DNA from 3 places in the Burkholderia aenigmatica genome. Region 1 is predicted to be linked to each of the others. Evidence: predicted binding sites of a transcription regulator. Region 1 holds the regulator's gene; each other region holds the start of a gene.

Region 1 (3,280 bases):
CGCACCTCGATCGTGTCGTTCAGTTCGAGCGCGGTGAACGACTGCATGTCGAAGTTCACGTTGACGTCACGCCCGCCGACGATCTGGATCGCGATTTTCGAATCGTCGGGCAGCACGATCGGCCGGTTCGACAGCGCGTGCGGCGCGATCGGCACGAGCACGATGCCTTGCAGTTGCGGATGGAGGATCGGGCCGGCCGACGACAGTGCGTAAGCGGTCGAGCCGGTCGGGGTGGCGACGATCAGGCCGTCCGAACGCTGGTTGTACATGTAGCGGCCGTCGACCGATGCGCGCAGCTCGACCATCCCGGAGAAGCCACTGCGGTTCACGACGACGTCGTTGAAAGCGATCGCATGGTAGATCGGTTCGCCGTCGCGCATGATCCGGGCCTCGAGCAGCGCGCGCTCCTCGCGCTCGAACTTGCCCGACAGGATCACCGGGACGAGCGCCTGCATGTCGGCCGCCGCGATATCGGTGATGAAGCCGAGCCGCCCGTGGTTGATCCCGATCAGCGGTGTCTTGTACGGCGCGAGCTGACGGCCGATGCCGAGCATCGTCCCGTCGCCGCCGAGCACGACCGCCACGTCGGCGCGTGCCCCGATTTCGGCCGGGGTCAGCGCCGGGTAGCCGGTGATGCCGATCTCGCGCGCGGTCTCGGCTTCGAAGACGACCTCGAAGCCCCGCTTGGCGATGCAGGCGGCCAGCGTGGCGAGCGGCTCGGCGATGTTCGGCGTGTTGCTCCGGCCGACGAGCGCGACAGTGTTGAACTGATTACCGGTTTTCATGCCGGCATTACACCATAGCTCGTTGACGAAAAGAACCGGCTGTGCGCAGGCGGGGCCGGATCGGGCCGGCCCGCGCATCGGTGGCCGCGCCACTCGCCGCGGTCGCGCGGTTGCGCTAAAATTTTCCACCATGCTAGATCCTCGCGCACGAACCCTCCTGAAAACCCTGATCGAACGGTATATCGCCGACGGTCAGCCAGTCGGATCGCGCACGTTGTCCCGTTACTCCGGGCTCGAGCTGAGCCCGGCGACGATCCGCAACGTGATGTCCGACCTGGAGGAGCTCGGCCTCGTGTCGAGCCCGCACACATCGGCCGGCCGCGTGCCGACGCCGCGTGGCTACCGGCTGTTCGTCGACACGATGCTGACGGTCGAGGCGCCGATCGACGCCGAAGCCGTCGCGCGGCAGGTGCAGAACACGCTGCAGGCCGGCGAGCCGCAGCAGCGCGTCGTGGCGGCCGCCGCGAGCGTGCTGTCGAACCTGTCGCAGTTCGCGGGCGTCGTGCTGACGCCGCGCCGCAGCCACGTGTTCAAGCAGATTGAGTTCATGCGCCTGTCGGACAAGCGCATCCTGCTGATCATCGTCACGCCCGAGGGCGACGTGCAGAACCGGATGCTCGCGACGCCGCGCGATTACTCGCCGTCGCAACTGACCGAGGCGTCCAACTACATCAATGCGCATTTCGCCGGACTGTCGTTCGACGAGGTGCGCCGCCGCCTGCGCGACGAGATCGACCAGTTGCGCGGCGACATGACCACGCTGATGCATGCGGCCGTGACGGCCAGCACCGAGGTGCCCGACACCGAGGACACCGTGCTGATTTCCGGCGAGCGCAACCTGCTCGAAGTGGCGGATCTTTCCTCCGACATGGCGCGGCTGCGCAAGCTGTTCGACGTATTCGACCAAAAGACGGGCCTCCTGCAACTGCTCGACGTGTCGAGCCACGCCCAGGGCGTGCAGATCTTCATCGGCGGCGAATCGACGCTCGTGCCGATCGAGGAAATGAGCGTCGTTACCGCGCCTTACGAGGTGAACGGGCAGATCGTCGGCACGCTCGGCGTGATCGGCCCGACCCGCATGGCGTACAACCGCGTGATACCGATCGTCGACATCACCGCGCGCCTGCTGTCGCTCACGCTGAGCCAGCAGTAGCCTGCCTTCGCCAGCCCGATCCCGCCCCGTCATCGTGCCTCGGCGCCGCGTAAGTAGACAGTCGGCCGAACGGCCAGCCGACCGGCGCGGGGCGGCCCGCTATAATTGAGAGCCGTCCGGTCCCGTGCCCCGAGCACGTAATTGCCCATGCGTTTCGATCTTGAGCCGCCTTCGAGCATCGCGGCTGCCCATCGCATCGGCGTGCTGCTGATCAATCTCGGCACGCCTGACGCGCCCACGCCGCGCGCGGTGCGGCGCTACCTGGCCGAATTCCTGTCGGATCCGCGGGTCGTCGAGATTCCGCAGGCCGTCTGGCAGGTGCTGCTGCGCACGCTGATCCTGCCGCTGCGCGGCCGCGCGTCCGCGAAGAAATACGCGGCCGTCTGGATGCCCGAGGGCTCGCCACTGCGCGTGCACACCGAGCGCCAGACCGACGGCGTGCGGCACTTGCTTGCGTCGAACGGTTATCAGGTGCAGGTCGACTACGCGATGCGCTACGGCAGCCCGAACATTTCGCACGCGCTCGCGCAGTTCAAGCGCGCGGGCGTCGAGCGCGTGCTGCTGATGCCGATGTATCCGCAATACTCGGCGTCGACCACCGCCACCGCATTCGACGCCGCATTCAACGCGCTCGCGCGCATGCGCAACCAGCCGGAGGTGCGCACGGTGCGGCACTACGCCGACCATCCGGCCTATATCCATGCGCTGGCCGAGCAGGTGCGCCAGTACTGGGCGCAGCACGGCCGGCCCGACTTCGCGGCTGGCGACAAGCTCGTGCTGAGCTTTCACGGCGTGCCGAAGCGCACGCTCGACCTCGGCGACCCCTATCACGACCAGTGCCAGCAGACGGGCGCGCTGCTGATGGCCGCGCTCGGGCTGTCGACGACCGAATGCCGCATCACGTTCCAGTCGCGTTTCGGCAAGGCCGAATGGCTGCAGCCTTACACCGCGCCGACGCTGCGCGAGTTCGGCGAGGCCGGCGTTCGGCGGGCGGACGTGTTCTGTCCCGGTTTCACGGCCGACTGTCTGGAGACGATCGAGGAGATCGGCATGGAAGTGCGCGACGAGTTCCTCGCCGGCGGCGGCAAGGCGTTCCACCGCATTCCGTGCCTGAACGGCGCGCCCGCGTGGATCGGCGCGCTCGGCGAGATCGTTGCCGAGAATCTGCAGGGCTGGCCGGTCAGGGCCGCGCAGCCCGAAACGGTGAGTTGAGATGAAACGACCCCCACGCTCACTTCGTTCACTGCCCCCCGAGGGGGCGGTCAGCCTCCTTGGGGCGGCCCGGCGGAGGCTGCGATGAATTACAAGATTTCGACCGAACCGGGCGCGAAGCTGCGCATCG
Region 2 (3,280 bases), 190 kb from region 1:
GTCGATGATCGTCGTGTTTTCCTTGCCCACTTCGATGCGCTTCGCCTGGCCCAGTTCTGCCAGCGTTGCCTTCTCGAGCGTCAGGCCGGTTTCTTCCGCGATCACCTGGCCGCCGGTCAGGATCGCGATGTCTTCCAGCATCGCCTTGCGACGATCGCCGAAGCCCGGCGCCTTGACCGCAACGGTCTTCAGGATGCCGCGGATGTTGTTCACGACCAGCGTCGCGAGCGCTTCGCCTTCGATGTCTTCAGCGATGATCAGCAGCGGACGGCCAGCCTTTGCGACTTGCTCGAGTACCGGCAGCAGATCACGGATGTTCGACACCTTCTTGTCGTGCAGCAGCACGAACGGGTTGTCGAGGACGGCGACTTGCTTTTCCGGGTTGTTGATGAAGTACGGCGACAGGTAGCCGCGGTCGAATTGCATGCCTTCGACGACGTCGAGTTCGTCAGCCAGCGACTTGCCGTCTTCGACGGTGATGACGCCTTCCTTGCCGACCTTGTCCATCGCTTCAGCGATGCGATCGCCGATCGACGTGTCGCTGTTCGCCGAGATCGAGCCGACCTGTGCGATTTCCTTGTTCGTCGTGCACGGCTTGCTGATCTTCTTCAGCTCTTCGACAGCCGCTGCGACTGCCTTGTCGATGCCGCGCTTCAGGTCCATCGGGTTCATGCCCGATGCGACGTACTTCATGCCTTCGCGAACGATCGATTGCGCGAGGACGGTTGCCGTCGTCGTGCCGTCGCCTGCGTTGTCGCTGGTCTTGGAAGCCACTTCCTTGACCATTTGCGCGCCCATGTTCTGGAGCTTGTCCTTCAGCTCGATTTCCTTCGCGACCGACACACCGTCCTTGGTGACCGTCGGGCCGCCGAAGCTGCGCTCGAGCACGACGTTGCGGCCCTTCGGACCCAGCGTGACCTTGACTGCGTTGGCGAGAATGTTCACGCCTTCGACCATCTTCGAACGGGCGGAATCGCCGAATACGACGTCTTTAGCTGCCATCTTCTAACTCCTTGAATTCTTGGGAATATGTACCGTCGGTGGACGCGCTTACTTGGCGTTGACCACGGCCATGATGTCTTCTTCGCGCATGACCAGCAGTTCGTTGCCGTCGACCTTCACGGTCTGGCCTGCGTACTTGCCGAACAGGACGCGATCGCCGACCTTCACGTCGAGCGCGATCGGGGCGCCCTTGTCGTCGCGCTTGCCCGGGCCGACGGCCAGGACTTCGCCCTGGTCCGGCTTTTCAGCAGCGGCGTCGGGGATCACGATGCCCGAGGCGGTCTTGGTTTCCTGATCCAGGCGCTTGACGATCACGCGATCGTGCAAAGGACGAAGGTTCATATTCACTCCTCTCTTGACTGAGATTGAAGAACGCTTAGGGAATCTGCCCGGCTTGTCGCCCGGCAGAGAATTGTTAGCACTCTCGTGCAGCGAGTGCTAATTATATGGACGGGTTTTGACAAATTCAAGAAGGGAAACCGGAGGAATTTTCAGGTGTCGAGATGCGTCCAACTTGGAACTTTTTTCGTTCAAATCGGAACTTGCAAGAGCCCGCGCCGGCTGCGACGCATGCAAATATTCATCAATAAAACAATAACTTGCGGAGATCGCCAGACCTCCTGAGCACTACAACTTGATCGACAGCCCTTCGACACAGAAGCTGATCTTTTGATCCTGCGACGAGAACCGTCTAGGGTAATCCCGCACCAAGTTCCCGCAGATTCAAGCCAGCCGACCCGAGAGTCATCTGGATCTAATTCTCGCTGCTCCAAGATGGCGAGCCCCCGCCTTCCGATCGACTCGACGTCGACAGCGGCCAACCGCTATAAGTCGAATGGGTCGCTGCTTTCTTGTCCCAACCATCTCTCAAGAAAGCGACGCAAGGTTCGCAGAGCCTCTTCGTGCTCAGGAAATTTGCCGGGATCGATCGCGTCGCACCTGGCCTTTGCCACGCCGATACCGATAAAGTCGTCGATCGTCTCCCTATTAAAGGTGTTGTGCGGCGTGGAAACCCGATCGCCCCACGAATGGCTCGTGCCGCGGAACATCATGCGCGCGACCATGCTTGCGAAGCCCTCGTCGGTCCGAATCGCCCCCGTCATCCACTCACGGGGCTCATCCAACGTGCCCGCATATTTTCCCCATCGGTGGAGCTGGAACATAAGATCTGGTTCAGCGATCAGCGCGTCGCCATCCGTGGCGCGACTCCTAATCAAGCGCAGCCATTCGGTCTTCATCGCCCCAACGGTATCGATATTAAGCGCAGGATCGAAGTTACTGTCGTCCCCCTCTTCACGATCGGCGGGATCGCTCAGATGAATCAGCATTGCAGCGATAGACAGAGCCTTGGTCTGACGAAGCGCCTCGCCTACCAAGTCACTTCGCACATCCTCTGGAATCCGCTTCAGGAACCAGCTCGTCGCTCGCCATGCTGAAAGCCAAGGCGAATTGAAAGGATCAGCACCTCGTATGCCCGCAAACTTTTGAGCTACGTCGAACATTCCAGGCAGCAGCACGGCGGCGTTAGCGACTGGGAGGCGATCGACTGATTCGTCAAGCCTTGTGACGAGCGAGGGCAACAAGCCGTCAGTCTCGACATCTGCGACCACTGCGGCTAGACGGTCCTTCGTCGCTGTGGCATCGAGAAACTCGACGAATCGGCGCTCTGACATTTCACCAGCTGCGGTCTGAAGTTCGAAGTAACGAGGAAAGTAGCGCGTCGAGCACACTCGCTTTTCGGACCGCCACCTTGCATGGAAACCATTCGCATAGTTCGTGCCCCCGAATGCCCATTCGATAAGCGGAAACAAGTCTTTGAGAGCATCCTGCGCAACGGCGCGGCGCTCGTCAGGCACGACCCCTAATAGCCTCTCAGCCGCCTTCTTATCCTCATCCCGTCGGCCATCGCCCCGGTATCGCTGCGTTTGGAGAATCAGATCCCGCTCTCGGAACAACGCCTCGTGGAAGCGCGGCTCAAAGACCCGAAGCGCTTCCAAAAGGAGGAAATCGACAATGTTCACCTCAAACACGTCACCGTCGACATGCAACGGCAGGTGCACGGCGATCGACGAGATCAGTCGATGCACGTCGCGCATATTGCGCAGCAAGGGCTGGATGCATCCGACAAAGGCATTACCCCAACGCGTCTCCGAAAATCCATTCGCCTCGGTTGCGTAGGGGCCCGCCAGCTCCGAGAGTGCCTCCGCAAATATACGATGCACAATCGTCGTTGGGACGGCCGGCAGGTCAAAGCTAGCCTGCACAATCTTCTCAAGAA
Region 3 (3,280 bases), on a different replicon from region 1:
CTTCGCCTGGCCGAGTTCGGCGAGCGTCGCCTTTTCGAGCGTCAGGCCCGTTTCTTCGGCGATCACCTGCCCGCCGGTGAGGATCGCGATGTCCTCGAGCAGCGCCTTGCGGCGGTCGCCGAAGCCCGGCGCCTTCACGGCCACCGTCTTCAGGATCCCGCGGATGTTGTTCACGACGAGTGTCGCGAGCGCTTCGCCCTCGACATCTTCCGCGATGATCAGCAGCGGCCGGCCCGACTTCGCGACCTGTTCGAGCACCGGCAGCAGGTCGCGGATGTTCGAGATCTTCTTGTCGTGCAGCAGGATGTACGGGCTTTCGATCTCGGCGATCTGCTTGTCGGGATTGTTGATGAAGTACGGCGACAGGTAGCCGCGATCGAACTGCAGCCCCTCGACGACATCGAGTTCGTCCGCGAGCGACTTGCCGTCCTCGACGGTGATCACGCCTTCCTTGCCGACGCGGTCGATCGCTTCCGCGATGCGCTGGCCGATCGACTCCTCGCCGTTCGCGGAGATCGTCGCGACCTGCGCGATTTCCTTGCTCGTGGTGGTCGGCCGGCTGATCTTCTTCAGCTCGTCGACGGCCGCGGTGACGGCCTTGTCGATGCCGCGCTTCAGGTCGAGCGGATTGAGCCCGGCCGCGACGTATTTCTGGCCTTCGCGAACGATCGCCTGGGCGAGCACGGTCGCCGTCGTGGTGCCGTCGCCGGCCGCATCGCTGGTGCGCGACGCGACTTCCTTCACGAGTTGCGCGCCGATGTTCTGCAGCTTGTCGGCCAGTTCGATTTCCTTCGCGACCGACACGCCGTCCTTCGTGACGACGGGCGCGCCGAAGCTGCGTTCGAGCACGACGTTGCGGCCCTTCGGCCCGAGCGTGACCTTCACCGCGTTCGCGAGAATGTTCACGCCTTCGGTCAGCCTGGTCCGTGCGACGTCGCTGAAAATGATTTCCTTTGCTGCCATGATTGCGCTCCGTTATTGATTGACGACCGCGACGATGTCTTCCTCGCGCAGGACGAGAAACTCGGTGCCGTCGAGCTTGACGGCCTGGCCCGCGTACTTGCCGAACAGCACGCGCTCGCCGACCTGCAGGTCGGGCACGATGCGCTGGCCGTCCGCATCCTTGCGGCCGGGGCCGACGGCGATCACTTCACCCTGGTCGGGCTTTTCCGCGGCGCTGTCGGGGATCACGATGCCCGACGCGGTGGTGGTTTCCTGGTCGAGTCGCTTCACGATCACGCGGTCGTGCAAGGGGCGTAGGCTCATTGGTTCGTCCTGTGCTGATCTGTTCTGTCGAGATGGGCTGGCACTCTTTTGCAGAGAGTGCTGACGAGTATAAAAATGCACGGCGGCGCGATCCAATAACGGATTCGGAAATGCATTTTCACGGACGCGCTTTGGACGAACGACGCGAAAGAGAAAGAAGAAGAAAGACGGACGGGGCCGCGCGTCAGATCAGCAGCGACAGCGTCCTGAACAGCGCGAGATCCGCCTTGCGGGCCGATCGCGCATGGCGGCGGATCACGTGCAGCAGGCAGTCGATGAAGCAGCGCGCGGCGTCGCTCAGCGTGCTGCTGCGCCGCGTGACGATCCCGAGGTCGCGCGGCTCGAAGGTTTCCTTCAGCTGCAACGCGCGCATCCGTTCGCCGAACGGCGGCACGGCCGCGAGGATCGTCGGGCACCACGTGCACATGTCGGCCTGTTCGAGCATCGTCTGCAGCATCGCCACCGACTGCGCGCGCACGATGCGCCGTTCGTCGATTTCGGCGCCGTGGCGCGTGAACAGGTAGTCGACGAGCGCGGCCTGCCCGTCGGCCGCGAAATTCAGCACCCAGTCGTTCTCGACCAGGTCGTGGATCGACCGCGCGTGCTCGCGCGGATGGCCGGCGCGCACCATCACCGCGGTTTCGTAGCGCAGCATCGGCTCGAACGCGAATTCCTGCGTGCCGCCGGGTTGCACGTGCCCGAGCGCGAAGTCCATGCTGCCGTCGCGCAACAGCGGCTGCGCGACGGCCATCAGCGCTTCGTAGAGTTCGAGGCGCACGTCGGGCATCTGCTCGCGAAAGCGCAGCACCGTTTCCGCGAGGAAGGTCATCGTGAGCCACGGTGTCACGCCGACGCTCAGCCGGCCCTCGACGCGGCCACGCATGCGTTCGAGATCGCTCTGCGCGTGTTCGAGCTGCTTCAGCACGAGCTTCGCGTGCGTGAGCAGCGTCTTGCCGTAGTCGGTGAAGCCGATCCCCTCCGGTGCGCGGACCAGCAGCGGCAGGCGTTCGCTGGCCTCCAGTTCGCGCAGCGCGCGCGTGACGGCCGCCTGCGACAGCCCGAGGGTGCGCGCCGCGCCGCGAATACTCCCGGCCTCCGCGCTCGCGACGAGCGCCTGCAGCTGATGCAGCTTGATCGTGCTCATGGTGCGATACCCGACAACGAAAGGTTGTCATCATAACGAAACCGCGGCTGTTCGCCGGGATTTTCGCTGCCTACGATGCGGTCACGATCGGTCATTCGGGCGATCGGCAACCGGAATGCATCGAGGAGAATCGGGGTTGGACCACAAACCTATCCTGCCGGAAATGGCGGCCATCGAGACGGAAATGATCGCGCTCCGCCGCCGGCTGCACGCGCATCCGGAGCTCGGCTTCGAGGAGCATGCGACGAGCGACCTCGTGGCCGACTTCCTGACAACGTGGGGTTATCGGGTGACGCGCGGGCTCGGCGGCACGGGCGTGGTCGGTACGCTGACGCACGGCGCCGGGAAACGGCTCGGGCTGCGCGCGGACATGGACGCGCTGCCGATCCGCGAGACGACCGGGCTGCCGCACGCGAGCCGATGCGACGGCGTGATGCACGCGTGCGGCCACGACGGGCATACGGCGATGCTGCTCGCGGCGGCGCGCTGCGTGGCCGAGCGCGGACGCTTCACGGGCACGCTGAACCTGATTTTCCAGCCGGCGGAGGAAGGGCTCGGCGGTGCGAAGCGGATGATCGACGACGGGCTGTTCGCGCAGTTTCCGTGCGATGCGGTGTACGCGATGCACAACGTGCCGGGCCTGCCGGCTGGCGTGCTCGGTTTCTGCGACGGCCCGGCGATGGCATCGGCGGACGAGGTGCGCGTGCGCGTGAGCGGGCGCGGCGGGCATGGCGCGGTGCCGCATACGACGATCGATCCGGTGGTCGTCTGCGCGTCGATCGTGATGGCGCTGCAGACCGTCGTGTCGCGCAACGTGAATCCTCAGGAGCTGGCGATCGTGACGGCCGGCTCGATCCATGCGGGCACCGC

The links. Region 1 encodes HrcA, which represses chaperone genes, less so after heat shock. Its sites were predicted from a motif close to TTAGCACTCNNNNNNNNNGAGTGCTAA; they were not measured.
Region 2: the regulator HrcA is predicted to act here: its motif matches at 1,418-1,444, upstream of groES (co-chaperone GroES).
Region 3: the regulator HrcA is predicted to act here: its motif matches at 1,304-1,330, upstream of groES (co-chaperone GroES).

What each region holds. Positions count from the first base shown of each region.
Region 1 covers NZ_CP184468.1:758,630-761,909, forward strand. The annotation lists gene ACN8ZM_RS03615 (NAD kinase) at 1-785, opposite strand, end outside; gene hrcA (heat-inducible transcriptional repressor HrcA) at 916-1,938, shown strand; gene hemH (ferrochelatase) at 2,086-3,150, shown strand; gene ACN8ZM_RS03630 (RNA-binding S4 domain-containing protein) at 3,235-3,280, shown strand, end outside.
Region 2 covers NZ_CP184468.1:946,231-949,510, reverse strand. The annotation lists gene groL (chaperonin GroEL) at 1-1,002, opposite strand, end outside; gene groES (co-chaperone GroES) at 1,051-1,344, opposite strand; gene ACN8ZM_RS04425 (KAP family P-loop NTPase fold protein) at 1,827-3,280, opposite strand, start outside.
Region 3 covers NZ_CP184469.1:2,444,917-2,448,196, reverse strand. The annotation lists gene groL (chaperonin GroEL) at 1-963, opposite strand, end outside; gene groES (co-chaperone GroES) at 976-1,266, opposite strand; gene ACN8ZM_RS27930 (LysR substrate-binding domain-containing protein) at 1,451-2,410, opposite strand; gene ACN8ZM_RS27925 (M20 aminoacylase family protein) at 2,595-3,280, shown strand, end outside.